4 regions of the Ralstonia chuxiongensis genome follow, and region 3 is predicted to be linked to each of the others. Evidence: predicted binding sites of a transcription regulator. Region 3 holds the regulator's gene; each other region holds the start of a gene.
What was found. Region 3 encodes FNR, which switches genes on or off when oxygen is low (the NO sensors DNR and NnrR bind a similar motif). Its sites were predicted from a motif close to TTGATNNNNATCAA; they were not measured.

Region 1 (7,546 bases), on a different contig from region 3:
CGCGACCGCATCATGGCCAGCCGCCCGAGCACCTGGGCGGGGCCGATGAGCGCGGCGATCAGCAACTGGCGACTGGTCGGCACGCCTTTCTCCGTCAGCAGCGGAATCAGGTGCGCGCCGAGCACGGTGGCGATCAGGCTGGTGGCCACGAAGGCCAGCACCACCGCCCAGAACACCGGCAAGCGCAACACCATGCGCCATGCCGAGGCATGCACCGCTGCTGCCGGGTCAAGCGCTGCTGCAGGGGCGAGCATGGGCGGCCGCACGTGCAGGCGGGCATGGATCGGCAGGCAGATCAGCACATGGGCCAGCGCAAAAAGCTGCAGCGTGTGCCGCCAGCCGAGGTGTTCCACGCCCCATTGCGCGAGCGGAATGCACAGCGTGCTGGAGAACCCTGCAATCAGCGTGAGACCAATGATCGGGCGCTGATACGCATCGCCAAACGCCTGGCGAAGCACGACGAAGGCCGGGTCGTAGAGCGTAGTGGACATCGCCAGGCCCATCGGCAGCCAAAGCAGCAGGAAGGTGGTCTCATTCGAGACGAAGGACCACGCCAGCAGGCCGCCCGCCGCGAGCACGGTGCCTGCACCCATCACGCGGCGCGCAGGCCAGCGGTCCAGCGCGCGCCCAACCCAGAACGAGCACAGCGCCCACACCAGCAGGCCGAGTGAAAACCCGCCCGCCAGAAACGGCCGGGCCCACCCGAGCGTGTCGTGCATCGGCGCCAGAAACACGGTGAAGCTGAAGTACAGCGTGCCCCACGAGACCATCTGCGCGAGGCCGAGCAGCAACACAAGGCGCCGGCCCTCGGGCGAGGCCGGCAAGAACATGGGATTCATGGAGATGGGTGCGGTGGCGGCAAGCAGACTCGCGGCAAAAAATTCATTCTATGGGTGCAAGTTGCGGCGCGCGTGCCCCATGCGCAGGGCAAGCTCAGGAAGCGTGACCGTCGATCAGCCGCCGCAAAGCTGCCGTGTCGACGACCTCGACTGTGCGGTAATGGCAGCGGATCCAGCCTGCGCGCTGCCAAGCCTGCAGGTACTTGGAAATCGTCTGCCGCGAGCGTGCCAGCATCCGGCCCAGCTCTTCATTGCTGGCGGCGACGGTGCGGCCATCGCCGGCGCGGGCGAGCTGCAGCAGCCGTTGGGCGAGCCGCGCATCGGCGGGCATTTCGCTGGCGTGCTCGAACTCGTCGAAGATCAAGCGGATGCGCTGGCAGAGCTGCTGCATCAACGCCCACATGCCGGCCGGGTAGGCAGACACCACGCGCGCAAACGCCGCGCTGCCAAGCAGGACGAGCGTGGTGGGCCCCTGCGCATGGGCGCTGTGCGTGCGGCCACCGCCGTCAATGAGTGCGATCTCGCCAAACCATTCGCCGGCGCGCAGCACGCCGTAGACGAGTTCGCTGCCGCCGTCGGTCGTTCGGCTGATGCGCACGCGGCCGCGCACGATCAGGAACATGCCCTGCGCCGGGCCGCCGTGCGGGTGGATGCATTCGCCGTCAGGGTAGGTGACCAGGCGCGCGGTGGGCGCGATCTCGGCCAGCAGATCGGCGGGGGCGTCGCGCAGCCAGCCCTGCGCGAGCTGCGAGGGCGTGGGAGCCGGGGCGGTATGGGAGGCGTCTGCGGGCATGGCGGCAGGATGCGGCGAAGGCAGTCCGATCATTGTCAAACGCTTGACAGTCTGCATGCAAGCGCCGGGCAGAGAATGCCCCATCAGCCGCGCAGCCATTCAATACGACAATACGACGCGGCACCGACGCGACCATTCCGGCGACGAAGGAGACACCCCCAATGACCGATCCGAAGCACACCGCCCCGCGCGCAACGTTTTCCCACATGGAGCACGGCACCCGCGAGGACTGGGCCGCCATCTCGGCCGAGTTCATGCCCTATGCCCGCGCATTGCCCGACCGCGTGCTCGCGCACCTGAAGCTGCTCGACGGCGATTGCGGCGGCTTCCCGATCGATCGTCTCGCGCACTCGCTGCAAACCGCAACGCTGGCCCACCGCGACGGCCGCGACGAGGAATACGTGGTCTGCGCGCTGCTGCACGACATTGGCGACACGCTGGGCAGCTTCAACCACCCGGACATCGCCGCGGCCATCCTCAAGCCGTTCGTGAGCCCGGAAAACCTGTGGATGGTCGAGAAGCACGGCATCTTCCAGGGCTACTACTTCTTCCACCATCTGGGGCTCGACCGCAACCTGCGCGAGCAGTACCGCAGCCAGCCCGAGCTGTTCGAGCGCACGGCCGAGTTCTGCGCCAAATACGACGCCGCCGCCTTCATGGCCGATTACGACAACCTGCCGCTCTCGTTCTTCGAGCCGATGGTGCGACGCGTGCTGGCCAAGCCACGCAACTCCATTTACGTGAAGGAAGGCGAAAGCGAGCTGTCCCAGCCGAAAGCCAAGGCAGCTTGATTTGCGGGTCTAGGCCTTCACCACATTGACGGGTGCGCCGGCCGCCCAGGCCGCCACGTTGGCGAGCGTGGTGTCGGCAATGCCCGCCAGCGCCTCGCGCGTGAAGAACGCCTGATGCGCGGTCACGATGACGTTGGGAAAGCTCAGCAGCCGTGCCAGCACGTCGTCCTGCAGCACGTCGGCGGAGCGGTCTTCGAAGAACAGATCCGCCTCTTCTTCGTACACGTCCAGCCCGAGGTGGCCGAGCTGGCCGGTCTTGAGGGCGTCGATCAGGGCGGGGCTGTCGACCAGGCCGCCGCGGCTCGTGTTGATGAGCATCGCGCCCGGCTTCATGCTGGCGAGCGCGCTGGCGTCGATCAGGTGATGTGTGCCAGCGTTGAGCGGACAGTGCAGGCTGACGATATCGGCCTGCGCCAGCAATTCCGGCAGCGGCACGTAGCGCACGCCCAGCGCCGTCAGAGAGGCCTGCGGAAACGGATCGAATGCCAGCAACTGGCAGCCGAAGCCCGCCATGATCCGCGCGAACACCTGCCCGATCTGCCCGGTGCCGACCACGCCGACGGTCTTGCCCGCCAGGTCGAAGCCCAGCAATCCATCCAATGAGAAATCGCCTTCGCGCGTCCGATTGCAGGCACGGTGCAGCCGCCGGTTGAGCGTGAGGATCATGCCGGCCGCATGTTCGGCCACCGCGTGCGGCGAATAGGCCGGCACGCGTACCACCGTCAGCCCCAGGCGCTGCGCGGCCGGCAGATCGACGTGGTTGAAGCCTGCCGAGCGCAGCGCAATCAGGCGCGTGCCGCCCGCTGCCAGCGCTTCGAGCACTTCCGCATCGAGGCAATCATTCACGAACGGGCACACCGCTTCAAAGCCCGCTGCGAGGCACGCCGTTTGCGCGTCAAGGTGCGCGCGCTGGAAAACGAGGTCGAAGCTGTGACCGCCGCGCGCGAGTGAGGCGCGGAAGCTGTCTTCGTCGTAACGGTGGCTGCTGAAAAAGAGGATACGCATGGCGGTGGGGCAAGCGGATGTGATGCCCGCAGCTTACTCGCACCGCCGGGTGGCGGCACTCAGAGCGTCAGGACGATGCGGCCATCCACCTTGCCGGCCTTCAGATCGGCCAACACCTGGTTGATGTTGTCGAGCTTGTCGCGGTGAATATGGGCGCGCACCAGCCCCTCGGCGGCAAACTCCAGGGACTCTTGCAGATCACGCCGCGTGCCGACGATCGAGCCGCGCACCGTGATGCCATTGAGCACCGTGGAGAAGATCGGCAGCGGAAAATCGCCGGGCGGCAGCCCATTGAGCGAGATCGTCCCGCCGCGCCGCACCATGCCCAGCGCTTGTGCAAAGGCACTGCGCGACACCGCCGTCACGAGCACGCCGTGCACACCGCCGATCTCTTTCTGAATCACGGCTGCGGGGTCCTGCTGCGAGGCATCGACGACGAGCTTGGCCCCCAACTCGCGTGCCAGCGCGAGCTTGTCCGGCGCCACGTCCACGGCCACCACATGCAGGCCCATGGCGATCGCATACTGCACCGCCACGTGTCCCAGCCCGCCAATGCCGGAAATGGCGATCCACTGGCCGGGCCGCGTATCCGTCATGCGGATGCCCTTGTAGACCGTCACCCCCGCGCAGAGGATCGGTGCGATCTCTTCAAAGCTGACCTGCGCGGGCAGGTGGCCGACGTAGTTCGGATCGGCCAGTACGTATTCGGCATAGCCGCCGTTGACGGAGTAGCCGGTGTTCTGCTGCTCGTGGCAGAGGGTTTCCCAGCCGCTCAGGCAGTGCTCGCAGTGGCCACAGGCGGTGTAGAGCCAGGGCACACCCACGCGGTCGCCTTCCTTGACGGCGGTCACGCCTTCGCCCACCGCCGCCACATAGCCGACCCCTTCGTGCCCGGGGATGAACGGCAAGCTGGGTTTGACGGGCCAGTCGCCATCGGCAGCGTGCAGGTCTGTGTGGCAGACGCCCGAGGCCGCGATCTTGACAAGAATCTGCCCGCGCCCAGGTGTGGGAACCGGCACTTCTTCAATGCGCAAGGGCTCGCCAAACGCATGGACAACCGCAGCTTTCATCGACTGGGCCATGAGACATCTCCTGGTTGGGGGGAGATACCAGTCTGGTCGACGCCTGCCCGGAGCGGGTTGATGTGAGTCAACCGCCAGGGCGAGCGAGCGGGGCCGTCAACACTGTTAGCATGCCGGCATCTTCAGTCTTTCCAACGAGCTGCTGCCTTGCCCGTCACTCCCACCTTTCTCTGGCACGACTACGAAACCTTCGGCGCCGTGCCGCGCCGTGATCGTCCGGCCCAGTTTGCGGGCATCCGCACCGATGCCGAGCTGAACGAGATCGGCGAGCCTGTCGAATTGTTCTGCCAGCCGTCCAACGATTGGCTGCCCGATCCGGTGTCGTGCCTCATCACCGGCATCACGCCGCAGCAGTGCGCCAGGCAGGGCGTTCCGGAGTACCGCTTCGCCCAGGCCATCGAGCGCGAACTGGGCACGCCCGGCACCATCGGCGTCGGCTACAACACCATCCGCTTTGATGACGAGGTCACGCGCCACTTGTTCTGGCGCAACCTGATCGACCCGTACGCACGCGAGTGGCAGAACGAATGCGGGCGCTGGGATCTGCTCGACGTGGTGCGCACCACCTGGGCGCTCCGCCCAGAAGGCATCCAATGGCCAAAGCACGAAGACGGCCGGCCGAGCTTCAAGCTGGAGCATCTCTCTAAGGCCAACGGTCTGGTGCACGAGGCAGCGCACGATGCGGTGTCCGATGTGCGCGCGACGATTGCGCTGGCGCGCCTCATTCGCAACGCGCAGCCGCGCCTGTTCGATTTTTGTCTGGCGCTGCGCAAGAAAGACCGCGTGGTGGCCGAGATCGGCGATGCGCCGCGGCCGTTGCTGCATATTTCCGGCATGTACGGCGTGGAGCGCGGCTGCATGGCCGTGGTGTGGCCGCTGGGCGGTCACCCGACCAACAAGAACGAGTTGATTGTGTGGGACCTGGCGTTCGACCCGTCGGAGCTGTTCCACATGGATGTCGCGACGATCCGCGAGCGCATGTTCACGCGCACGGCTGACCTGGCCGAAGGCACCACGCGGCTGCCGATCAAGTCGATCCACATCAACAAGTCGCCCATCGTCATCAGCAACATGAAGACGCTGCAACCCGCGCAGGCAGAACGCTGGGGCATCGACTTCGCCACCATTGAACGCCACGCCGCCATCGCGCAGGGTGCGCCGGACATGCGTGATACGTGGCGTCAGGTGTACGCCCGCGAGCTGGAGCCGATCGAAGACGTTGACCAGAACCTCTACGGCGGATTTGTCGGCAACGACGACCGCCGCATGCTCAACGAGCTGCGCACGCTCAGCGGCGAGCAACTCGCGCGCCTGCATGCGGATTTTGCCGATGCGCGCCTGCCTGAGCTGCTGTTCCGCTACCGCGCACGCAATTTCCCCGATACGTTGAACGAAGAGGAATACGAGCAGTGGGAGCAACTGCGCGCCGAGCGCCTGTTCGAAGGCCGCGATGGCTATCTGACCTTCGAGGTCTTCGGCGAACGGCTTCAACAATTGGGCGCGGAAGCCACGGAAAAAGGCGACGCGCGCGCGCAGAACATCCTGCAGGATCTGTACGACTACGCACAGCAGATCGCACCGGGCTGACGAAGCGGACACGCGCAAAGAAAAACGGAGGCCGAAGCCTCCGTTTTTTCATGGCGATGCCTAAAGCGGCGCGGATCAGGCCGCCTGCTGCGCCGCTGCCGGATCGCGCCACTGTGCCAGCAGCTTGTTCCAGCGGATACGCGCCGCCGCCAGGTTGGCTTCTTTCACATGGCCGAAGCCGCGGATGTCCTCCGGCAGGCGAGCCAGTTCCACGGCCTGCCCCAGCTTCTGTGCCGTCAGCCCCCGCGCGAGTTCATCCACCAGCGCGCGGTATTCGCCGATCAGCGCGCGCTCGGTGCGGCGCTCTTCGGTCTTGCCGAAGAGGTCGAATGCCGTGCCGCGCAGGCCCTTGAACTTGGCGAGCAGCTTGAAGATGCGCATCGTGTTCGGACCGAAGCGCTGCTTGACCAGGTGGCCCTTCTCGTCACGCTTGGCAATCATGGGCGGCGCAAGCCAGAAGTTGAGCTGGTAATCGCGGCCGGGCTCGCCTTCGAATTGCGCGCGTAGCTTGTCGAGGAATGCCGGGTCGGTGTACAGGCGAGCGACTTCGTATTCGTCCTTGTACGCCATCAGCTTCGACAGGTTGCGCGCCACCGCTTCCGTGAACGCCAGCGGCTGGCCGGCGCCCACCACGGCAGCTTCCGCTGCACGCACGCGTTCCACCACTGCGCGGAACTCAGCGGCATACGCTGCGTTCTGGTACGCGGTCAGCAGATCAACACGGCGGGCGATCAGCGTGTCCAGCGAGGGCAGGGCGATGACGTCGGCTTTGGCACGCGGCGCATCGTCGGCGAGCTTGAGCACCGCATCGCGGTCTTGCGCGAGGTGGCGGCCCCATTCGAACGCGGTCTTGTTCTTCTCGACGGCCACGCCGTTGAGTTCGATCGCGCGGATGAGCGCGTCGTGCGTCAGCGGAAGCCAGCCTTTCTGCCACGCAAAGCCCAGCACGAGCGGATTGGTGTAGATGGCGTCGCCCAGCAGGCGCACGGCCAGCGTGTTGGCGTCTTCAAACGCGCAGGCATCGCCGATGGCCGCACGAATATCCGCCTCCGCCGAGCTGCCCGGGAAGCGCCAGTTCGGGTTCTTGATGAAATCGGCCGTGGGCGATGCGGTGCTGTTGACGATGGCGCGCGTCTGTCCGTGCTGCACCTTCGACAGCACTTCGTCTGATGCCGAGACAATCGCGTCGCAGCCGATCACCAGATCCGCCTCGCCCATGGCGATGCGCGTGGCGTGAATCGAATCCGGACGCTCGCCGATCTGCACGTGCGAGAGCACGGCGCCGCCTTTCTGCGCCAGGCCCGCCATGTCGAGCACGGTCACGCCCTTGCCTTCGATGTGCGCGGCCATGCCGAGCAGGCCACCGATGGTGACCACGCCCGTGCCGCCCACGCCCGTCACCAGCACGCCGTACGCGCGCTGGATGGCCGGCAGCTCAGGATGCGGCAG
Region 2 (7,546 bases), on a different contig from region 3:
AGTAAGCCTTGCGCCGCCGGGCCGATGTTGAATTCCTTCGCAATCAACGGCATGGCGACCGACAACGATGCGCGGTCGACGTAGTTGATGGAAATCAGCATCAACATCATCAAGAAAATCTTCCAGCGCACAGAGCTCTTCGTCTCCGTTAGCGCCATGGCCGGGGCCGGGCTTGTGGTTTCCATTACGCGTGTCTCCTGGTAGCTCCGGAAGTCGTTTCGGAAAACGGGCTTGGGGGCCGGTCTTGACGCCGATCCGCCCCAACTCCGCCCACCGAAACGACCTCCTGAGTCGATTTGATTGGTTTGTGTTGCGCAACGTGGCCGAGTATAGGATACGTAATCTGTAATTACAACATCTGTAAGTTGTTGATTTTATTGAATGTGAAAAGCACAATATCGGTGTGTGATAGCCTTTTGTGGTGCATCTTCCCCATTCTGGTGACGTCTGTGACTCAACCGCTGCTCCAATCCCCTCGCCTGCGAACGCTCGGCATGTCAGCCGAAATCGCCTCGCGCCTGCGCACCCTCATCGAAGAAGGCGAACTGCCGCCCGGCGCCCGCATCGACGAGCGTGCGTTCTGTGAAATGTTCGATGTTTCCAAGACGCCGCTGCGCGAGGCGCTCAAGGTGCTGGTGGCCGAGGGTCTGGTGCTGCATCGGCAGTACATCGGCTACCGCGTCGCCCCGCTCGATCTGGATGAACTGCGCGCAACCTTCGAAACGCTGCATGGGCTGGAATTCACGGCTGGAGAACTGGCGGCGGCGCGGCTGTCCGAGGTGGCTCTGGCGCGTCTAGAACGCAAGCACCAGGCAATGCTCGACGCACACGCGGCAGGCAGGCGCACCGAGTACTTCCGCATCAACCAGGAAATTCACCAGCTCATCATCGATGGCACGGCCAACCCTGTGCTGGCCGGCATTTACGCGACGTTGATGAGCAAGGTGCACCGCGCGCGCGGCGCGGCCAACGCCGACACGCTGCGCTGGCAGGAATCGCACGAAGAACACGAAGCCATCATGGCCGCCCTTCGCGAGCCAGGGCGCCCGCGCCTGGCAGAAGTGCTGCGCCTGCACTCGGAGAACACCGCCAAGGAAGTGCTGAGCGTCGTGGCAAGCAGCCTGGCCGAGGCCGGGCGCCCGACCCGATCGACCAAGGAAGCCCCCAAGAAAGGCGCGCAATGAAACTCGTACGCGTGGGGGCGCCCGGCGCAGAACGCCCGGGCCTGATCGATATGCAAGGCCACGTGCGCGACCTGTCTGGTGTGGTTGGCGAACTGGGCCCGCAGCAGTTGTCCGATGCCGCCCTCGCGCAGCTCGCGGGCGTCGACATCACCGCCTTGCCCTTGATGCCGGATAGCCGTTTTGGCGTGCCATGGACCGGCATCGGCAAGATCATCGCGATCGGCCTGAACTATGCCGACCACGCAGTCGAGGCCGGCTTGCCGCCTCCTGCTGAGCCCATCCTCTTTCTTAAAGCAAACAGCGCTCTGAACGGCCCCGATGATGCGGTCATGCTGCCGCGCGGCTCTGAAAAGACCGACTGGGAAGTTGAACTCGGTGTGGTGATCGGCAAGACGGCGAGCGATGTTTCCCGCGAAGAAGCACTCTCACACGTTGCCGGTTATTGCGTGGTGAACGATGTGTCGGAGCGCGAGTTCCAGCTTGAGCGCGGCGGCACGTGGGACAAGGGCAAGGGCTGCGATACCTTCTGCCCCGTCGGCCCGTGGCTGGTCACGCGTGACGAAGTGCCCGACCCGCAAGCGCTTGGCCTGTGGCTTGACGTCAATGGCGAACGTGCGCAGCGGGGCAACACGGCGACCATGGTGTTTGGCGTGGCGCATCTGGTGAGCTACGTCAGCCGCTTCATGACGCTGCACCCGGGTGACCTGATTTGTACCGGCACGCCGCCCGGCGTCGGCATGGGAGCCAAGCCCCCGCGCTATCTCAAGGCCGGTGACACCATGCGCCTGGGCATCGACGGCCTTGGCGTGCAGACGCAGACGGTTGCCGCCTACACCAAAGCCTAGACATGCGGCGCGGCAGGCTTAGCGTTGCGCCGCCACCAGCTTGCGCATGGCATCCACCAGCTTCGGATCGACCGCGCCCAGCGTATTGGTGCGCGCGGTGATGCGCCCTTCTGCGTCCAGCAGCAGGATCGTGCTCGAATGGTTGAAATCGCCATCTGCAAGGCGCCGGTATTGCACGCCCAGCAGCGCGGCCACCTCGCGCGTGCCGCTGGCGTTTGCGCGGGCGACTTGCCAGCGGTCGTCGGCGCCATGCGCGTTGGCCGTCTTCTTGAGCGCCGCAACGGAATCTCGCTCCGGATCGACCGTCACCATCAGGACACGCACGCCGTCGTGCGCGGGCTTTCCGCCCTTGGCCAGCGTGGCGCGAATGGTCTCGAAGATCATCGGGCAGACCATCTGGCACGACGAATAGAACATGCTCACGAGTACCGGCTCGCCGCGCAGGTCTGCCAGGTGGAAGACGCGGCCGTTCTGGTCGGTCAACGCCACGTCAGATTGATACAGCGAGCCCGAAGCGACGGGCCCGGCGGCAAGCGCGCCTGCGGCGGCACCTGCGAGCAGGAGTGCCACGAAGGCACGGCAAAGTTGCTTAAGAAGCGTCATGGACGTTCTCCATTGATGGATCGGGCGCAGCGAAAGCCAAGGCTTCCCGTGGCATCGGCGCCCTCAAGGGATGACAGCAACGCCACGCGCATCAGCACGGCGTAGCTGTCGCGGCGCACGATGCTGATGGCACCGGCGCCGCAAAACTTCTGCTTGTCGGGGTCGCCCTGCGTGCGGCTGTCCCCGGCGATGAAGAGTGCGTTGAAATCGTCGACCCATTCCCAGATCAGGCCGTGCAGATCGCGCACGCCATGGACATCCGCTGGGCCGCCAACGGGTGGCAACACACGCGTGGCGGGCCGTTCGTACCAGCCGAGAATGCGTTGCGCCCATTGCGGGTCGTCGCGGGCGTCTGCGCGTGTGGCGTCGGCCGCGGCGGCGGATTCCCACTCCAGCCACGTCGGCAGGCGCGCGCCTTCGCTTTCGCAGTAGGCACGGGCCGCAAACCAGCTCACGCCAGTCACCGGCGCTTGAGGTGAGGCTTGCGCATCGGCGTGCGTCGCATCGGCCCAGTCGGCAAGGTAGGCCTTGCCTGCAAAGACTTGCGGCACCCGGCCGCGCTGCCAGGCCTCGTGACGTTGCACGAAGGCCTGGAACTCACCGATGGTGACCGGCGTGGTGCGCAACTCAAACGGCTCGATGCGCACCCGCTGCGGCTGCCCCGGTGCGTTCTGGGGCAGCACGCTGTCGAAGTCGCCGCCGGGCAACCGCACATAGGCGGCGCCCTGTGCGGCAGCGCTAGCCAGCGCCATCAACATGGCAGCAAGGTGCAAGGTCAGGCGGCCCATGGTCGTGCGGATCTGGTCAATGTTCGGCCACCGCCTTGGCGGGCGCCGGCTGGGCACGCACCTTCTTCACGTCGTCTGCGCTCACGCGGCCGCCGGGGTTGTCCCAGCTGTTGAGCACGTAGGTCAGGATGTTGGCGACCTCGTCGTCATTGAGCTGCGTCATCGGCGGCATGACGGAGTCGTATTCCTGCCCGTTGACCTTGATCTTGCCGTTCAGGCCATGCAGCACGATGTTCATGGCGCGCTTCGGATCCGCCGCCAGGAAATCCGACTTGGCAAGCGGCGGGAACACGCCCGGCAACCCGGCGCCATTGCCCTGGTGGCACACCGAACAGGTACCCGCAAACAGCGCGCGGCCTGCCTGCACCTGATCCTGCACGGTCAGCGTGCCGCTCACCGACGCCTCGGTCGCCTTGGTGACGGCGCTCATATTGGGTGCCGCACGATCGCCCAGGTACACCGAATCCAGTTCCTTGCCGGAATAGACGAGCTTGTTCTCCGGGCCATCCACCTTGAGGATCGCCATGGCGCCCTTGTTGAAGGCTCGGAAGATCGAGTGGTCAACCAGCACATAGCTGCCGGGCACGCGCGCGGTGAACTTCACAACCGCCGCGCCACCCGCCGGGATCAACGTGGTCTGCACGTTCTTCTGCACGTTGGTGCCGCCCTCGTAGCGCACCTGATCGAAGATGGCGCCGATCACGTGGAAGCTGGAAACCAGATTGGGCCCGCCGTTGCCAACGAAGATGCGCACCGTTTCACCCACCTTGGCGTGCAGCGCCTTGTCGCCGGTAAGCGCACCTTCGGCACCGTTGAACAGGACGTAGCTCGGGCGTTCGTCGATGGCCTTTTCCATGTCGAATGGCTGCAGGCCCTTCTCGCGGTACTTGCCGGCCGTGTAGAAATCGCCCTGCATGACGTAGTACTCGTGATCAACCTTGGGCAGGCCTTCGGGCGGTTCGACCAGGATCAGGCCGTACATGCCGTTGGCGATATGCATGCCCACGGGCGCGGTGGCGCAGTGGTAGACGTAGATGCCCTCGTTGAGCGCCTTGAAGGTGAACTGCGATTCATGGCCAGGTGCGGTGAAGCTCGATGCTGCGCCGCCGCCCGGCCCGGTCACGCCGTGCAGGTCGATGTTGTGCGGCATCTTGCTGCTCGGGTGATTCTTGAGGTGGAACTCCACCGTGTCGCCCTGACGCACGCGGATGAAACTGCCGGGAACGGTGCCGCCGAACGTCCAGAAGGTGTAGCTGACGCCTTCGGAGATCTGCATTTCCTTCTCGACCACTTCCAGCTCCACGATGACCTTGGCTGGATAGTTCCGGTGGACCGGCGGTGGCACAAGCGGCGGACTCGTGAGGACGGCGTGGATCGGCTCGCCACGCGGCGGTCCGAAGTCACCCGGCAACTTGGCGCTGGCGGCGCGGGCCGCAGTGCCCGCAAGCAGTGCGCCCAGCACCACAGAAATCAAGCCCGCGCGCATCAGGCTGCGGACGGTGTGAAGACGGCTCATTTTTTTCTCCCGTGTATCGGTCTGGTGTCGTCCGCTCCACGTTAGGCCCCGGAGGCCATTAGGGCTTTGATACAGCGCAAACGAAAACCGGCCCCGACCGGTACATCCACCGCACCGCGTGGCGCGCAAGCCCAGTCGTGGCGTGATTCGCCACATCAAGATACCCATAAAACAAGCATCTGATGTACATCAATAACACCGGAGATTCCCCTCAGTAATATAGTTGCATCCTTAATGCATCTTTTTGATGCGACACCCACAAAGGGAATCCCCATGACACAGTCCGCCTCCACCATCCAGCTCGACCTCCGCGTGCTGGCGCCGCGCGAGCGCCATCCGCTGATCTTCTCCGCCTTCGGGGAACTCGGCATCGGCCAGAGCCTGGAGCTGATCAACGATCACGATCCGCGCCCGCTGCAGTCGCAGTTTCAAGTGGAGCGCCCGGGCCAGTTTTCCTGGGACTACCTTGAGCGCGGCCCCGGCACGTGGCGCGTTGCCATCACCAAGGTGGCATCTGCCGCCAGCGCTGGCCACTGCTGTGGTGGTTGCGGTGGTGGCGCCTGAACTTCCGATTGCATCCTGCAAGGAACCTTGTCATGAAAAACAACCAAAGGCTATGGCGGTGGCTCGGCCTGATCTTCATCCTGTCGTTCGGAGCATTGGGCTATCTGGGCCGGCAGATCTATCTGGCAGCGCCGCCGATTCCGCATGCCGTCGTCACCTCTGTGGGCGAGGTGCTCTTTACCGGCGAACAAATCCAGCGCGGCCAAGAAGCCTGGCTGGCAGCCGGCGGCCAGCAGCTTGGCACCGTCTGGGGCCACGGTAGCTACGTTGCGCCTGACTGGTCTGCCGATTGGCTGCACCGTGAAGCCACGGCGCTGCAAGCCATCCGCGCGCATCAGCAGTTCGATACCGATGCGCCGTTGACGACCGTGCAGCAAGCCGCCGTCGACGCCAGCGTAAAAGAGGAAATGCGCCGCAATACGTACGACGCGGAACACGACATCCTGACCGTGTCGCGTGAGCGCGCAGAGGCCATCCGCGGTGTGTCGCAGCACTTCGAGGCCCTGTTCGGAACCGATCCGTCGCTGGCAACGCTGCGTGATCAATACGCCATGGCTACCGGCGTGCTGCCGGAGGCGGCCGATCGCGAAGCCCTGGCTGCGTTCTTCTTCTGGACGTCGTGGGCCGCCGCTGCCGACCGCCCAGGCGAGACCGACATCTCGTATACGAGCAACTGGCCGCATGAACCGCTCGTGGGCAACACCATGACCGGCGGTGCCGCCATGTGGTCGATGGTCAGCATCGTGCTGCTGCTCGGCGGTATTGCCGCCATGCTGTGGCTGCACGGCAGCAGCAAGCACGAAGAGGAGACTGCGCCGCTGCCGGCCGATCCGTTCCTCAACGTGGTTGCCACGCCGTCGATGAAGGCCACGCGCAAGTACTTCTTTGCCGTGATCGGCCTGATGCTGGTGCAGATCGGCATGGGCGCCATCACCGCGCACTATGCGGTGGAGGGTGAATCGTTCTTCGGGATTCCGCTGGCGCAAGTGCTGCCGTATGTCATCAGCCGCACGGTGCACACGCAACTGGGCGTGCTGTGGATTGCCACGGCGTGGCTGGCTACGGGCCTGTACATTGCGCCGCTGCTGTCGGGGCGTGAACCGAAGTTCCAGAAGCTGGGCGTTGATGTGCTGTTCTGGGCGCTGATCTTTATCGTGGTGGGCTCCATCGCCACCGGCTGGCTTGGCACGCTGCAACATCGCGGTGCGGACTTCGGCTTCTGGGTCGGTAACCAGGGGCTGGAATACACCAGCATGGGCCGCGTGTGGCAAATCTTGCTGTTCGTCGGCCTGCTGTTCTGGGTCGTGCTGCTGGGCCGCGCGCTGTGGCCGGCACTGAAGACGCCGTCGGAATCGCGCGGGCTGATCGCCATGGTGTTCCTGTCGGCCACGTGCATCGGCGGGTTCTATTCGACCTCGCTGGTGTGGGGCCAACATACGCACTATTCGATGATCGAATACTGGCGCTGGTGGCTCGTCCACCTGTGGGTCGAGGGCTTCTTTGAAGTGTTCGCCACCGCCGTCATTGCGCTGATCTTCACGCGCCTGGGCCTGATCCGTGCCAGCAGCGCCAACCGCGCCATCGTGGCCGAGACGATCGTGTTCCTGTTCGGCGGCATCCTGGGCACGCTGCATCACCTGTACTTCACGGGCACCCCGACCTCGATCATCTCGGTGGGTGCGGTGTTCTCTGCGCTGGAAGTGGTGCCGCTTTCGCTGATCGGGCTCGAAGCGCTGCAGAACTATCGCCGCACGCAAGGCACGCCGTGGCTCAACGCCTACAAGTGGCCCGTGCTGTGCTTCGTGGCCGTGGGCTTCTGGAACACCGTCGGCGCCGGCCTGCTCGGCTTCGCCATCAACCCGCCTGCTTCGCTGTACTACGTGCAGGGTCTGAACATGACGGCCGCCCACGGACACGCCGCACTGTTCGGGGTATACGGCATGCTCGGTATCGGCCTGATGCTGTTCTGCCTGCGCGGCCTGTATGCGCGCAGCCTGCATGCCGATCGCCTGCTCAAGCCCGCGTTCTGGGGCCTGAACATCGGCC
Region 3 (7,546 bases):
ATCGGCCATGCTGCCGTTCCTGCTGCCCGATGAGGCCGAGGTCGCCGGTGCGCACGCAGACGCGTCGCGCCCGCATCAATAAGGACACAGAATCATGAGCGACTTCATTTCGGAGTTCTGGGGGTATTACATCGCAGCGATCGCCCTAGTCGGCATCGTGTGGTGTGTCTGGTTGCTGTTTTCGCAGCGGCGCATTCAGATTGCGCCCGGTCATAGCGCGGGCGAGGACACCGGCCATGTATGGGACGGCGACCTGCGCGAACTGAACAATCCGCTGCCACGCTGGTGGATGTGGATGTTCCTGCTGTCGTGCATCTTTGCGTTGGGGTACCTGATCCTCTACCCGGGGTTGGGTTCATACGGCGGCGCGCTTGGTTTCTCGACACGGGGCGAATTGGCGGCGCAGCGCGCTGCAGCCGATGCACAGGTCCGTCCGGTCTATGAGCGTTATGCCAGCATGGACATCAAGCAGATCGCCGCCGACCCGCAGGCCCATGAGATTGGCCAGCGCCTGTTCCTGAACAACTGCGCGCAGTGCCATGGCTCCGACGCTGGCGGCTCGAAGGGCTTCCCGAACCTGACCGACAGCGACTGGCTGTACGGCGGCGAGCCCGAGACGATCCTGACCACTATCACCAAGGGGCGTCACGGTGTCATGCCCTCGCTGGCTGCGGTGGTGGATGGCAACCAGGCTGTCAACGTGGCCAACTACGTGCGCTCGCTGTCGGGCCTGTCTTACGACCCGATCAAGGCAGCGCGTGGTGAACCGACGTTCAAGTCGGTCTGCGCGGCCTGCCACACGGCAAGCGGCAAGGGCAATCAGACACTTGGCGCACCTAACCTGACCGACCGCGTCTGGCTGTACGGCAGTTCGGAAGCAACCATCGTCGAGACCATCCTCAAGGGTCGTGACAACACGATGCCGGCACACGAGAACCTGCTCTCACCAGAGAAGATCCGCATGCTGGCGGCCTACGTCTGGGGTCTGTCGAATAGCAATACGAGTCACGAGCAATGAGCGACAAAGAACCAGCCTGGCGCCCGATGACGCCCGCCACCGCGGCGGCGGGCGCCGACGACGCCCCCACCGAGCAGATGCTCTATGAGGTCCGGCGCAAGATTTATCCGCGCGCCGTGACCGGCGCCTTTGCGCGTTGGCGAGTCTGGCTGGTTCTGGCCACGCAAGCCATCTTTTATGGCTTGCCGTGGTTCCAGTGGAACGGTCGCCAAGCGGTGCTGTTCGACCTGGGCGCCCGCAAGTTCTACCTCTTTGGCCTCGTATTGTGGCCGCAGGATGTCATCTATCTGACGTTGCTGCTGGTGCTGTCGGCGCTCGCGCTGTTTCTATTTACGGCGGTGGCGGGGCGGCTCTTTTGCGGCTATGCCTGTCCGCAGACGGTCTACACCGAGATTTTCATGTGGATCGAGCGGCACATCGAAGGAGATCGCTTCGCGCGCATCCGCCTCGACGGTGAGCGTTGGAGCCTGCGCAAATTCCGCCTGAAGGCCGCAAAGCATTCGGCCTGGATCCTCATCGCCCTGTGGACGGGCTTTACCTTCGTGGGTTTCTTCACGCCGATCCGCGATCTGGGCATGGAGACCTGGACGCTGTCGCTCGGTCCTTGGCAGACATTCTGGATGTTGTTCTACGCATTTGCGACGTGGGGCAACGCTGGTTTCATGCGCGAGCAAGTCTGCCGCTACATGTGTCCCTACGCTCGTTTCCAGAGCGTGATGGTCGATCCCGATACCTACGTCGTCACGTATGACACGCAGCGCGGCGAGCCGCGCGGCAGCCGTTCGCGCAACGCCGATTTCGAAGCCCAGGGTCTGGGTGCTTGCGTCGACTGCAGCATCTGCGTGCAGGTGTGCCCGACCGGCATCGACATCCGTCAAGGGCTGCAATACGAATGCATCGGTTGTGGCGCCTGCATTGACGCCTGTGACCAGGTCATGGACAAGATGCGCTACCCGCGCGGTTTGATCCGCTACACGTCGGAACGCGCGATGCTTGATCGGCTCAGCCCGAAGGAAGCCCGGCGACATCTGATGCGTCCGCGCGTGCTGATCTATACCGGGATCATGCTGGTGCTCTTCACCGGGTTCATCGTGGCATTGGCGATGCGGCAGCCGCTCAAGGTTGACGTGATTCGTGATCGTGGTGCGCTGGCGCGTGAAGTGGACGGCGGCAAGATCGAGAACGTTTATCGCCTGCAACTGATGAACGCGTCCGAGCACCCCATGCGCGTGACCATCACCGCCGAGGGCATGCCGGAACTGGACGTGGAGGGCGGTCGCGGCGAATCGACCACACTGGAACTGCCGCCAGCGGCTAACCGGCTGCTGCCAGTGCGCGTGCGCCGGCCGGCCGACGATGCCGCCCCCGGCTCGCACAAAATCCGTTTCGTCATCCATGCAGACAGCGGTAGCGACAGCCTTGTACTGCGCGAACCGTCGAGCTTCATCGTGCCGCGCTGATGCGGCATCCCCAACAGGAGGCAACGATGCACGCAACGCAATCTTCCGCACAGGCCCGTCCTTGGTGGCGCGAGCCGTGGCCGTGGCTGCTGATGGCAGGGCCGTTCGTCGCCATGGTCGGCTGCGGCGTCACCATTTGGCTGGCGATATCGCATCCCGATGCTGTTATTCATGACAACGTCGTGCGGCGCGGTTTGGTCGTTGAAAAGACGACGGGCGCACCGGCGCATGCCATTCACACGGAGGCCCGATGAAGCGTCGACTGCTGATGTGGATTCTGTGGCCGGCATTTCTGTCGGCGGCCCTGGCTGAGCTGGTGGTCTTCGCGGTGGTAGACCCCGTCGATCTGCGCTTCTTCGGCGAGCAGATCACGGTGTCGGCCCAGGCGGTTTACACCGTGTCCTTCTTTGTGTTCTGGTTGCTGTGCGCATTGTCGAGCGCGTTGACGCTCTATGTGTCGCCGGGCATTGGCAAGCTGGAAGCGCATGAACACCCGCTCGTCTGAGCGGGAGCCATGAAAGGCAGCTTAGGCCGCCTGACCGCTCATGACCTGGCGCAGGCCGGCCAGGTCGATCAGCTTGACGTGGCGTTGGCGGATCTGGATGAGACCCGCTTCGGCAAAGCGCGAGAACAGGCGGCTGACGGTTTCGAGCTTGAGACCCAGATAGCTGCCAAGTTCTTCGCGGCTCATGCGCAGCACAAACTCGGTCGACGAATATCCGCGCTGGGCCGAACGCTTCGAGAGGTTGAGCAAGAATGCTGCGAGACGCTCTTCCGCACGCATGGAGCCCAGTGTGAGCAGCATCAGATGATCCTGCGAAATCTCCTTGCTCATGATGCGCAAGAACTGATGCTGCAGCGAAGGCAGCCGGCGCGAAAGGTGCTGCAACTCGTCGTAGCGCACCACGCAGACTTCGGTATCTTCAAGCGCGGTGGCGTCCGACACGTGGCGCATATCGCCAATGCCATCGAGCCCGACGATTTCACCCGGCAGGTGGAACCCTGTGATCTGATGCCGACCGTCTTCAAGCGTCAGATGGGTTTTGAGTGTGCCGAAACGAATGCCGTAAACCGCCTCCAGCGGCTCACCCAGAGAATAGAGCGATTGCCCCTTCTTAATGCGGATGCGCTCGCCGACCAAATCGTCCATCTTGCGCACGTCATCCGAGTTCATTCCCACCGGCAGGCAGATTTGCCCGAGTACACAGGTGGAACAACGCGAGGCTTGGTCGGTAAGTGCGATTCGAGTGAGCACGGGCGGGGGCGAATTTCGGGAAGGTGAAATGAGTAATTCTTGTTTTACAGCGCCAGCTTATTATAACGGCGACCTTCTTGTCCTCGGACATTTCCGATGCGGCAAAACGCGTCAATTACGCTTGGTTCGCAACAGTAAGACAAAAACCTTGGTCCATATCAAAAGAGCGTCAGAAAGATGAGTGCCGCGGCGCTTGTGAGCGTTTTCCTGATTGCATTGCTCGGCGGTGTGCATTGTCTGGCGATGTGCAGCGGTATCGCACTCGCAGCCGAACGTGGCGCTGTGGCGGTGCGGATCGTGTCCCGTCGCCGGCTTTGGTTTGAACAGGTCGTCATGCATGCCGGCCGGCTGACCACCTATGCGTTGCTGGGCGCAATCATGGGTGCCATGGGCGCGACCGTCTGGCGCCAGCAATGGCTGCCGATTCAACGCGGCTTGTTTGCGTTCGCTAGCGCATTGCTGGTCGCCTACGGGGTTTTGCTGCTTGTTCGGTCCGCAGGGGATGCGTGGCGCAGTGTGTGGCTTGAACGCTTGCTTGGCCGCGTGGCAGGAGGCCTGTCTCGAGGCGCCGCCACGCTGGGCGGTAGGCTGCAGCGTCAGCCACCGTTACTGCGCCGCTATCTCACGGGTATGGCGTGGGGGCTGGTGCCGTGTGGGATGGTCTACGGCGCATTGGCTGTGGCGTTGTTGGCAGGCAACGCCGCTTCCGGGGCCGTGGTCATGCTCGCCTTTGGTGCGGGTACGCTGCCCAACCTGCTGATGATGTCTGGTCTGGCTGGGTGGCTGCGTGGGCTGTCGCGCCAGCGATGGGCGCGGGGCGCGGCCGGCATCGCCATCGCCGGGTTTGGGGTCTGGGGGCTGGCTCACGCAATCTGGTTGCCGGAGATGCTTAACGCACACGGATTCTGTCTGGTGCTGTAGGCGTTCAGGCAGGCAAAAATTGCCAATCGTCCCATGATAGGAGGCTAGGACATCTTCCCGGTTGCGGCGCTGCTGGAAATTGCCCTACAATCAACCGCAATTCGATTCGCCACCCGCGCAAATCAACAATCCTAAGCGCGGCGCCAAGCGATGCCATCCAGCGGTAGAGTCCCCTGGACAGTCGATTCGGGCGGGCTGCCGTTCTTCTTGGTAGTCGTCCGGCGCAGTATCCGTCCCCATGGCGGCGGAAGAAATTGCCCTTGTGGTGCCTGACCGGCACCGGATCAACTCGCTCCTCCGGCCCTACTTTGCGGGCACAGCCACTGCGTTTCGGTGCAGGCTCCAATTGGATGATTGGCCTTCGCGCGCCGGGCCCGGGCGGGCAACAGCATTCAGAAATGCCGCGTGCTTCGCGGTGGGACGACAAACCTCAAGCGTGACGGCGACTGGCCGTGCGCGAGCAATGACGAGCCGCTCAACCCGATGAATACCCAAGAGGCGAAGATCGTCCTCGAAACCGCGCTGATCTGCGCGCAGGACCCGTTGCGAGTCAATGACTTGCGCAAGCTCTTCGACGAAGATGTGTCCGCAGACACCATCCGTGTGCTGCTCGAAGAGCTGCGCCAGGATTGGCTGAATCGAGGTGTCGAACTGGTCGCGCTGGCCTCCGGCTGGCGCTTGCAGAGCCGCCCGGAAATGCGCGTGTATCTTGATCGGCTGCACCCGGAAAAGCCGCCCAAGTACTCGCGCGCTGTGATGGAAACGCTGGCGATCATCGCTTATCGTCAGCCGGTCACTCGCGGCGATATCGAAGACATTCGCGGCGTGACGGTCAACACGCAGGTCATCAAGCAGATTGAAGACCGTGGCTGGATCGAGGTCATCGGTCATCGCGACGTGCCGGGCCGCCCCGCGCTGTATGCGACGACCAAGCAGTTTCTCGACGACCTTGGCTTGCGCTCGTTGGACGAACTGCCGCCGCTTGAAGATGCCCGCGCCCAAGCGCAGGCGAGCTTGCTGGAGCAGGGCGCCATCGAGTTTGAAGGCGGTGCAATTGCGGTGGAAGAGCTGACGGCGCTCGTCAACGACGCGCCGGAAGGTGCTGGGAGCGCCGAGGCTTCGGTGCAGGAATCGGCTGCATTGCCGGTTGCCGAGGCTTCCGTTGAGGTAATCGCTGAAACGCCGGCGCAGTCTACTGAGGGTGCGGCGGGTGGTGAGCTGGCATTGGAAACCGAGTCGCAAGCGGTGAGTGCGACCGAGGTTCCATCCGAAGATGAGTACAAAACACCGGTCGAGCCGCCTGTGGCTCCCGCCAATGAACATTCGTAACGCCATGCCTGCCGCACAGTCGGCGCATGGCCTGAACCCCTAGATTTTTTGAAGACGTTGTGAGCACCCAGTCAGACTCCATGGATACACGTATGCCGGCCGACGCCGACGCTCAGCCGCCGCGACAAGACGGCGGTGATGGGACTGAGGCCGCGCCTCGTCGCAAGGGATTGCGCCGCGGCTTGCGCAATCTGGTGGCTTCGCGCCGCCAGCAGCAGGACGGCCGCCCTGAGGGTGAAGCCGCTGAGGCGGGTGGCGCGGACGCCGGCCAGCCTGCGCAACCGCGCAAGAGCCGCGCGCCACGGGCACGCAAGCCGAAAGAGGCGACAGCTGAGCCGGCGGTAGTTGCCGCAGAGGGTGCTGCACCGGCCGAACAGGCGCCAGCAGACAGCCAGGGCGAGCGACGTGGCCCGCGCGGCCGTTTCGGCAAGAACCGTCGCCGCCAAGGCGAAGGCCAACCGGCGGAACGCGCCGAGCGCGGCGAGCATACGGAAGGTGCTGGCGGCAAGAATGCCGGCGGTCGTGGCAAGCAGCAGAGCCGCAACGGTAAACCGCAAGGCAAGGCTGGGGGTCAGACCCAGAATCGCGGGGGCAAGGGGCTGAAGGGCGGCAAGGGCTCCGAAGACGTCTTCCAATACGTGATTTCAGGCGCGTACGACTCGGAGGTTGACGCCGGAGGCGCATCGCAGCCCCCCAAGGGGCGCGAACTGACCTCCGACGACGACGCTCCTAAGCTGCACAAAATCTTGGCTGATGCCGGGCTTGGCTCGCGCCGCGACATGGAAGACCTGATCCTGCAAGGTCGCGTCTCCGTGAACGGCCTGCCGGCTCATATCGGCCAGCGCATTCTCGCGACCGATCAGGTGCGCGTGAACGGCAAGCTGATCCAGCGCAAGCTGCCGAACAAGCCGCCGCGCGTGCTGCTGTATCACAAGCCGGCCGGTGAGATCGTGAGCCAGTCCGATCCGGAAGGCCGTCCGACCGTGTTCGACGCGTTGCCGCGCATGAAGACCGGCAAGTGGGTCGCTGTGGGCCGCCTTGACTTCAATACCGAGGGCCTGCTGATTTTCACGACGTCCGGCGACATCGCCAATCGGTTCATGCACCCGCGCTATGGCGTGGAGCGTGAATACGCAGTGCGTACGCTTGGTGAGCTGGCGGAAACCGATCGCCAGAAGCTGCTGCACGGTATCCCACTTCAGGACGGCGAAGCCAACTTCCTGCGCTGCGTCGATGGCGGCGGCGAAGGTGTCAACCATTGGTACCACGTCGCCCTGACCGAGGGGCGGAACCGCGAAGTGCGGCGCATGTTCGAAGCGGTCAACCTGACCGTGTCGCGCCTGATCCGTACGCGCTATGGCAGCTTCGTCCTGCCGCGCGGGCTTAAGCGCGGGCGCTGGCAGGAAGTGTCGGCCGACGATGTGCGTACGCTGATGGGCACGCTGGGCATGAAGGTGCCGACGGCCAGTTCCGGCAGTGGGCAAGACCGCCAGGGCAATCGTCGCCGTGGGCCTGCGCCGGTGCTGATGGGGCCGATGTCGTCCGGTTTTGCGGGGGAAGCTA
Region 4 (7,546 bases), on a different contig from region 3:
AGCACCAGCGGCACGCCAAGGAAGGCAGGGAAGATCAGGCCGGTGTTCTCGCCGGCAATCCAGAACTGCGGATAGAAGCTGAGCATGACGGTGTCGGCATCCGCGCGCAGCGACACGGCCGAGAACGCGGCAGCCATATCCACCATGTCGCCCTGCGTGTGGATGCAGCCCTTGGGCAGCCCCGTCGTGCCGCCGGTGTAGTTGAGCGCGGCAACTGCATCGAGTGAGGCGGGCGGCAGGGGAATCGGCGTGGTCTGTGCCAATGCGGGCAACAGGTCGATTGCATCGTCGCAGGCCAGCGGCGGCTCGGTCAGCATTGCCGGGAGCGGCAGCGTCGGCAGCGCGGGCAGCACGTCTGCGTAACGGGTGACGAGGACGTGCTCGATCGATGTTTCGGGCCGCACGTCACGCACCAGCGGCATGAGGCGATCCAGCGTGACGATGGCGCGCGGTGTGGCGTCGCTCAGCGCATGCATCAACTCCGCTCGCTGCGACAGCGGGCTGATCGGCACATACACGGCGCCCAACTTGAGAATGCCGAAAAACACCGCATTGAATTGCGGGCAGTTCGACAGGAACACCGCAACGCGGTCGCCCGCGCCAATGCCGTGTTGCGCGAGCAGCGCAGCGAAGCGGTCGGAGAGATCGTCGAGCTGGGCGAACGTCGTGTCGTGCCCGTAAAAGTGGATGGCCGGTTTGTCTGGCGTGGTGCGGGCCCAGTGCCGCAGATAGTCGGTGAGGGCAGCGCGCCCGATCGGGTACTGCGGCTCGCGGGGGGTATCGACCGGCCATGCGCGCGCCCAGAGCGCGCGAACGCGGCCGAGATACTCGGACTCGTCCATCGCCAAAGCTTGTCTCCGTTGGGTTGTGCAGTGCGTGCGCACGGCGGCGCCGCACTATCTATACTGAAAAGTAATTTTTTATACCAACGGGTAAGAATATAGAAAGCGTTCTTTGATGCGTCAAGCAATTAAGAGCAATGATGTCGCCAGATGCGCGTATGCCACGGCGCATACGCGGGCGACATGCGAAAATACGCGCCATGTCCATCGTCCGCAAATCTGCCGTTCCCGACGTGCAACCGTCGGCTGAAGCCGAGGCCCCCGAGGCCTCTGGCGTCACACCGCCAGTCACGCGCCCGCATATCGCCGAGCGGCAGGAGGCCCGCCGCCGGCAGATTCTCGACACAGCTGCGCAACTCTTTTTCACCAAAGGCTATGCCGGCATGACGATGAGCGACCTGTGCAGCGCGCTGGGCGTGACCAAGCCGGCGGTGTACTACTACTTCACCGACAAGTACGAGATTTTCGACATTCTGTGTCGCGAGGCCGCACAGGTGTGTCTGTCGGCCATCCGTGAGACCGCCGACCCGGCCCTACCCGTGCGGGAGCGTCTGCAGGCGTGTCTGCTGGAAATGGCGCGTCGTTGCATCGACTGCCACTACGCCGCGGCGCTCACGTACCGCGATCGGCAATACCTGCGCCCCGAAACGGTGGAGTGGCTGCACGGCATGTCGCGGGCGTATTACCGCGATCTCTATGCGCTGCTCGACGAGGGCAAGCGCGCCGGCGTGTTCGACTTTGGCGATGCGCGCGTCGCCGCGCACTCGATGGGCGGTGTGATGGGGTTTATGTATACGTGGCACGATCCATCGCGCATCGACGCCGGCGTACTGGCGCACGAGCTGTCGAGCGCCATGATGAAGATCATTCTGCCGGCCGCTCCGGCATCTGGCGTTAAACGCGCGTCTTGAGCGTCGCGCCGGCCGGCGCCTTCGGCAACGCAGGCAGGCGGAAGACTTCGGGCGTCATCAAGTCGATGCCGCAGTCGAGCGTCTCAACCCAGTCGATGAACCGGTTGACCATGGCTTTGCCATGGAAGGCTTGGCCGTGCTGCGGCACGATCCATTCAATATCGAGCCCTCGCACCATCTGCGCCCACAGCCGGCACACGCGGTTGCCGCTCATGTAGCGGCGGTGGAAGGGCGCCATCAGCGGCAGGTGCGCGTCAAAATCTTCCACTGGCTTGGCGGCCACATTGGCGTGCACCATCGACGCCCCCAGATCGCCTGAGAACAGGATGCGCGACACCGGATCGTAGAACTGGAAATTGCCTTCCGAATGCAGGAAATGCGCCGGCACCGCCAGCAGATGCGATTGCCCCAGCGGAATCGCCATGCCCGTATCCGGAATCGGCACGATGCGGCCTTCGGTTTTGCCGACGCTGCAGAAGTGGGGCAGAAAGCGTTCCCACACGCGCGAGATCAGGATGTCGCAGCTTGAGCTCGTCAGCCACCGTCCCGCCGAAGCGACGATGTCGGGGTCCGCATGCGAGGCCAGCACGTAGTCGAGCTGCTTGGGCGGAAAGTACCGGTTCATCGCCAAAAACAGCGCGTTGTAGGTCATCTGACCCCCTGGGTCGATCAGCGCGCCGTGGCCGTGATCGACGATCAGGAATTGGTTTGTCTGCACCGGCAGGTCATCGTGATCGTCGACCAGGTCGGAAAACATCAGGCAGACGTGCTCGGGCGTTTCATAGAGCGTGGTGACCATGGGAGAGCGCAGCCGCGGTTGGAATGCTCCGATGGTCGCGCAGGGCGGGGCGGCCACACTTGATCCGTGTCAAGGCAGGTGTGACGCCGGCGTTGGCCTGGGTGGCCGATCATCCGGCCCGGGCTGAGTCTCACGTGATAAACTCTTGATCTTTAACGCTTTGCGCGAGCCGCACGCGGGTTTTCCGCTTGGGTCTGGCGCGCCGCCATGCCAACCGGCATGCCGCATCTCCCCTATGAATACTGCAACGATGTCTGAAGCGTCAGAAGCGCCGGCCAATGAATCGGTGACATTCGACAGCTTCGGCCTGCATCCGGACGTCCTCCGCGCGCTGACCGAAAGCGGTTACACCAAGCCCACACCCATTCAGGCTGCCGCCATTCCGGTGGTGACCGCCGGCCGCGACGTCATGGGCGCAGCGCAAACCGGCACCGGCAAGACCGCCGGTTTCTCGCTGCCGATCATCCATAACCTGCTGCCCGACGCCAACACGAGCGCGTCGCCCGCGCGTCATCCGGTGCGGGCGCTGATTCTCACGCCCACGCGCGAGCTTGCCGACCAGGTGTACGACAACGTCGCCAAGTACGCGAAATACACGGCGCTGCGCTGCGCCGTCGTGTTCGGCGGTGTCGACATGAACCCGCAGACGGAGCAACTGCGCCGCGGCGTGGAAATCCTCGTTGCCACGCCGGGCCGTCTGCTCGATCACGTGCAGCAGCGCAGCGTGAACCTCTCGCAGGTGCGCATGCTGGTGCTGGATGAAGCCGACCGCATGCTCGACATGGGCTTCCTGCCCGACCTGCAGCGCATCATCAACCTGCTGCCGGCGCACCGCCAGACGCTGCTGTTCTCGGCCACGTTCTCGCCCGAGATCAAGAAGCTGGCCGCCAGCTACCTGCGTCATCCGCAAACCATTGAAGTGGCACGCAGCAACGCCACGGCAGAGAACGTCCGCCAGGTCATCTACACGGTGCCGGACAACCACAAGCAAGCGGCGCTCGTGCATCTGCTGCGCCAGCGCGCAGAGCAAGGCCTGCCGCGCCAGTGCATCGTGTTCTCCAACAGCAAGATCGGCTGCTCGCGCCTGGCGCGCGCGCTGGAGCGCGAAGGCATCAACGCCAACGCCATCCACGGCGACAAGACGCAGACCGAGCGCATGCAAACGCTCGAAGCCTTCAAGCAAGGTACCGTGGATGTGCTGGTCGCCACCGACGTGGCGGCGCGCGGTCTCGATATCTCGCAGATGCCGTGCGTGATCAACTTCGACCTCCCGTTCAACGCGGAAGACTACGTGCACCGCATCGGCCGCACGGGTCGTGCCGGTGCTTCCGGTGACGCACTGTCGCTGTTCGCGCCAGGCGATGAGCGGTTCCTGGCCGACATCGAAAAGCTGATCAAGCGCAACCTGCCGCGCGAGCAACTCGCTGATTTCGACCCGACTGGCGAACAGGCGCGTGACCGTGAACGCCGTGAGCGCGATGAAAAGCGTGCCCGCAGCGAAGTCCGCCGCTCCCGCGAGCGCGACGATCGCAACGGTGCCCGCGTGTTGGATCACACGATCGTGCGCCCGCCGTTCCGCCCATCGGACGACCCGTTCTTCAATCGCCCGTACGAATCGTCTCTGCCAGCGGAATCGGCAGAAGCTGCCAAGCCAGCGCAGGCGACCGGGCATCCGCGTACCGCCAAGCGCCCGATTGCGGCGCTGCTCGGTGGCGTGCCGCGCAAGCGTTAAGTCAGTCTGTCGAAAACGGCGGCAACTATGCCGCCGTGGTCAATCGTGCAAGGCGATTGGCCCATGCCGGGACGGCGTCCCGGTAGAACTCCTCCACATCCCCAGCACGAATGTCCAGCCCGAGGTGCTGTGCCGCTTCCGTTAGCGCGGCCAGCGGTTGACTGCGGTTGATGGCGCGTGCGCCCGTCTGCTTGCTGAGTTTCTCGCCGTCGGCGTTCACCACCACGGGCACGTGCAAGTAGCGCAACGCCGGCAGCCCAAGCAGCTGCTGCAGATAGATCTGGCGCGGCGTCGAGTCGAGCAGGTCGGCGCCCCGCACGACGTCCGTGATGCCTTGCGTGGCATCGTCCACCACCACCGCAATCTGGTACGCCCACATGCCGTCCGCGCGCTTGAGCACGAAGTCGCCTACGGTTTCAGCCAGGTTCTGGCATTGCGTGCCTTGCCAGCGATCGTTGAAGCAGATGGTGGCGGCATCGGCATCCGGCACACGCACGCGCCAAGCGCGCGGCGGACGGCCGTGCAGCCCGTTGCGGCACGTGCCGGGATAGATCAGGGTCTGGTGACGCACATGCCCATTTGCGTCGATGCTGGTGACGGAGTCCGCAATCTCGCGGCGCGTGCAGCCGCACGGGTAGAGGCTGCCGTTCGCCTGCAGTTGCTCCAGCGCCTGTTCAAAGCGTGACAGGTGCGTGCTTTGCCACTGCGGCGCCTCGTCAGGAATGAGTCCGAGCACATCAAGTGTGGCGAGGATGTCGCGGTCGGCGCCGGGCACGTTGCGCTGGAAATCAATGTCTTCAATGCGCACGAGCCACGTGCCGCCATGTACGCGCGCATCCAGCCAGCTCGCCAGCGCGGTGACCAGCGAGCCGATATGCAACGGCCCGGTGGGCGAGGGCGCAAAGCGGCCCCGGTATTGGCCGCGCGACGACGTGGTGGATTCCGAAAAATCGAGATTGGCTTGGGACAACGCAACGCTCCGGGCTCAGAAGCCGATGCCGCTATTGTGCGCGATTTGTCCTCACGGGGCCCCTACTGCATCATCAGAGCCTGCCCCAGGCGCGGGTCTTCCAGCTTGTCGACCCACCATTGCAGCGCCTTGCCGCGCATGTTGTTGCGCCAGGCAACCTGAAACGTGCCGGCGCGCTTGTCTTCGGTGGTTTCCTTGGCGATCAGCACGCCGGAATCCAGATACGGCTGCGCCAGTGGCACCGGCAGCCAGCCGCAGCCGAGGCCACGAATCTGCGCCTGCACCTTGTCTGCCATGGACGGCACCACCAGCGTGTCCTGTCCGGCCATCACGCCGATGGTGCGTGCAGGCAGATTGCGCGATGTATCTCCCACGGCAACGATGCGATGCCGCGTGATGGCGGTTGCCGGCAACGGCTCCTCCATTTGTGCCAGCGGGTGATGTGCCGCCACTGCAAAGATGAACGGAATGTTGCCCACCGTGCGCGTCTGGATGCCCTGTACCTGCATCACCTGTGCCGGCCCGATCAGCAAGTCCGCGCGGCCGGAGAGAAGGGCGTCCCACGTGCCGGCCAGAACCTCCCGGCAGAAGCGCAATCGCGTGGCGGTGTTTTCGGCGTAGAAGTCCTGGATGACGGGCATGAGTGCGCGAAAGTGCACGAGATCGTCGACTACGATGGTCAACGTGGCTTCCCATCCGGTGGCGAGGCGCTTGACGCGGCGCGCGAGTTCGTCGGCGGCCTGCAGCAGGTGACGGCCTTCGTCGAGCAATGCGCGGCCAGCGGGCGTGAGTTCCGCTCGGTGGCGGCGGCGGTCAAACAGCAGGACATCGAGATCGTCTTCCAGCTTGCGCACCACGTATGTGAGCGCCGACGGCACTTTGCCCAGTTCGTGCGCCGCGGCGGCAAAGCTGCCCTTGCGTTCGATCGCGTCCAGCACTTCCAGAGATTCCAGCGAGAGCGCCATGTTCAGAATTTTTGATGTATTGAATCAAAGCTGTATCGCTTAACTATAGCCAATCTGCGTACCATTCACACATCGATGCAGTAATTTGGATAGGAGATTCATCAAAATGATTGAAATCCGCCCCTCTCAAGATCGCGGTTACGCAGACCACGGCTGGCTCAAGTCGTATCACAGCTTTTCGTTTGCCGATTACATGGACCCGGAACACGTTCAGTTCGGGCCGTTGCGCGTCATCAATGAAGACCGCGTCGCCGCTGGTATGGGTTTTGGCACCCATGGCCACCGCGACATGGAGATCATCAGCTACGTGCTGGATGGCGAACTGGCGCACAAGGACAGCATGGGCAACGGTAGCGTGCTGCGCCCCGGCGACGTACAACGCATGACGGCTGGGACAGGTGTGCGTCACTCCGAGTTCAACCACGCGCAGGACCAGGCCACGCATTTCCTGCAAATCTGGGTGCTCCCCGCACAGTTGAACCTCACGCCTGGCTACGAAGAACGCCATTTTGACGAGGCCGCCAAGCGCGGCAAGCTCGCCCTGATCGCCAGCACCGATGGTCGTGACGGTTCGGTGAAGGTGCACCAGGACATGGCGCTCTACGCCGGCAAGTTTGATGGCGCAGAAACTGCGTCCTTGGCCATTGCAGAGGGCCGCCGTGCTTATGTGCACGTGGTTCGCGGCAAGGTGAGCGTCAACGGTCGCACGCTGGTTGGCGGCGACGCAGCCAAGCTGACGCAAGAAGAGGCGGTGACGCTCTCGGGCGGCGAAGACAGCGAAGTGCTGGTGTTCGATCTGCCGTAATGTTCGTGGCGCACGCTGTGTGCGCCATTTTTCTTTTCCGTTGTTCTCCGCGGTACCCCAACCCCAAGAGGATTCCCATGGCACGAGTTGCAGTCGTTTATCACAGCGGTTATGGCCACACCAAGAAGCAGGCTGAGGCCGTGTTTGCGGGCGTGCAAGCAGCCGGCGCCGAAGCACACCTGATTTCGGTCACAGACGTCAACGATGACACGTGGGCGCTGCTGGCCGGCGTCGACACGATCGTCTTTGGCGCGCCGACGTACATGGGCGGCGTGTCGGGCGACTTCAAGAAATTTGCCGATGCGTCGTCCAAGGCGTGGTTCACGGGCGCGTGGAAGGACAAGATCGCCGCGGGGTTTACGAACTCCGCATCGATGAATGGCGACAAGTACGCGTCGATCCAGTACCTGTGGACGCTGTCGCAGCAGCACGGAATGATCTGGGTCGGCACGGGCATGATGCCGGCCAACAGCAAGGCCGCCACGCGCAACGACGTGAATTACCTGGCGGGCTTCGGCGGCG

Region 1: adhP (alcohol dehydrogenase AdhP) is a predicted target of FNR. The motif match lies at 4,568-4,581, and genes of this name have one in related genera.
Region 2: NKG59_RS03085 (DUF2249 domain-containing protein) is a predicted target of FNR. The motif match lies at 5,116-5,129, and genes of this name have one in related genera.
Region 4: NKG59_RS14395 (oxygen-binding di-iron domain-containing protein) is a predicted target of FNR. The motif match lies at 2,612-2,625, and genes of this name have one in related genera.

What each region holds. Positions count from the first base shown of each region.
Region 1 is NZ_JAMYWC010000009.1:79,957-87,502, reverse strand. Features, by position in the region: gene NKG59_RS24070 (MFS transporter) at 1-830, opposite strand, end outside; gene NKG59_RS24065 (Crp/Fnr family transcriptional regulator) at 934-1,665, opposite strand; gene NKG59_RS24060 (HD domain-containing protein) at 1,794-2,423, shown strand; gene NKG59_RS24055 (2-hydroxyacid dehydrogenase) at 2,433-3,428, opposite strand; gene adhP (alcohol dehydrogenase AdhP) at 3,488-4,510, opposite strand; gene sbcB (exodeoxyribonuclease I) at 4,658-6,097, shown strand; gene NKG59_RS24040 (indolepyruvate ferredoxin oxidoreductase family protein) at 6,173-7,546, opposite strand, start outside.
Region 2 is NZ_JAMYWC010000001.1:703,250-710,795, forward strand. Features, by position in the region: gene NKG59_RS03055 (MFS transporter) at 1-185, opposite strand, end outside; gene NKG59_RS03060 (GntR family transcriptional regulator) at 402-1,184, shown strand; gene NKG59_RS03065 (fumarylacetoacetate hydrolase family protein) at 1,181-2,029, shown strand; gene NKG59_RS03070 (SCO family protein) at 2,048-2,632, opposite strand; gene NKG59_RS03075 (formylglycine-generating enzyme family protein) at 2,629-3,420, opposite strand; gene nirK (copper-containing nitrite reductase) at 3,437-4,936, opposite strand; gene NKG59_RS03085 (DUF2249 domain-containing protein) at 5,210-5,500, shown strand; gene NKG59_RS03090 (nitric-oxide reductase large subunit) at 5,533-7,546, shown strand, end outside.
Region 3 is NZ_JAMYWC010000003.1:673,650-681,195, forward strand. Features, by position in the region: gene NKG59_RS12440 (cbb3-type cytochrome oxidase subunit 3) at 1-82, shown strand, start outside; gene ccoP (cytochrome-c oxidase, cbb3-type subunit III) at 95-1,018, shown strand; gene ccoG (cytochrome c oxidase accessory protein CcoG) at 1,015-2,478, shown strand; gene NKG59_RS12455 (FixH family protein) at 2,505-2,732, shown strand; gene NKG59_RS12460 (hypothetical protein) at 2,729-2,983, shown strand; gene fnr (fumarate/nitrate reduction transcriptional regulator Fnr) at 3,005-3,733, opposite strand; gene NKG59_RS12470 (sulfite exporter TauE/SafE family protein) at 3,911-4,654, shown strand; gene scpB (SMC-Scp complex subunit ScpB) at 5,138-5,983, shown strand; gene NKG59_RS12480 (pseudouridine synthase) at 6,076-7,546, shown strand, end outside.
Region 4 is NZ_JAMYWC010000004.1:195,939-203,484, reverse strand. Features, by position in the region: gene NKG59_RS14405 (AMP-binding protein) at 1-842, opposite strand, end outside; gene NKG59_RS14400 (TetR/AcrR family transcriptional regulator) at 1,043-1,753, shown strand; gene NKG59_RS14395 (oxygen-binding di-iron domain-containing protein) at 1,737-2,552, opposite strand; gene NKG59_RS14390 (DEAD/DEAH box helicase) at 2,803-4,284, shown strand; gene gluQRS (tRNA glutamyl-Q(34) synthetase GluQRS) at 4,310-5,254, opposite strand; gene NKG59_RS14380 (LysR family transcriptional regulator) at 5,317-6,219, opposite strand; gene NKG59_RS14375 (pirin family protein) at 6,326-7,024, shown strand; gene NKG59_RS14370 (flavodoxin family protein) at 7,102-7,546, shown strand, end outside.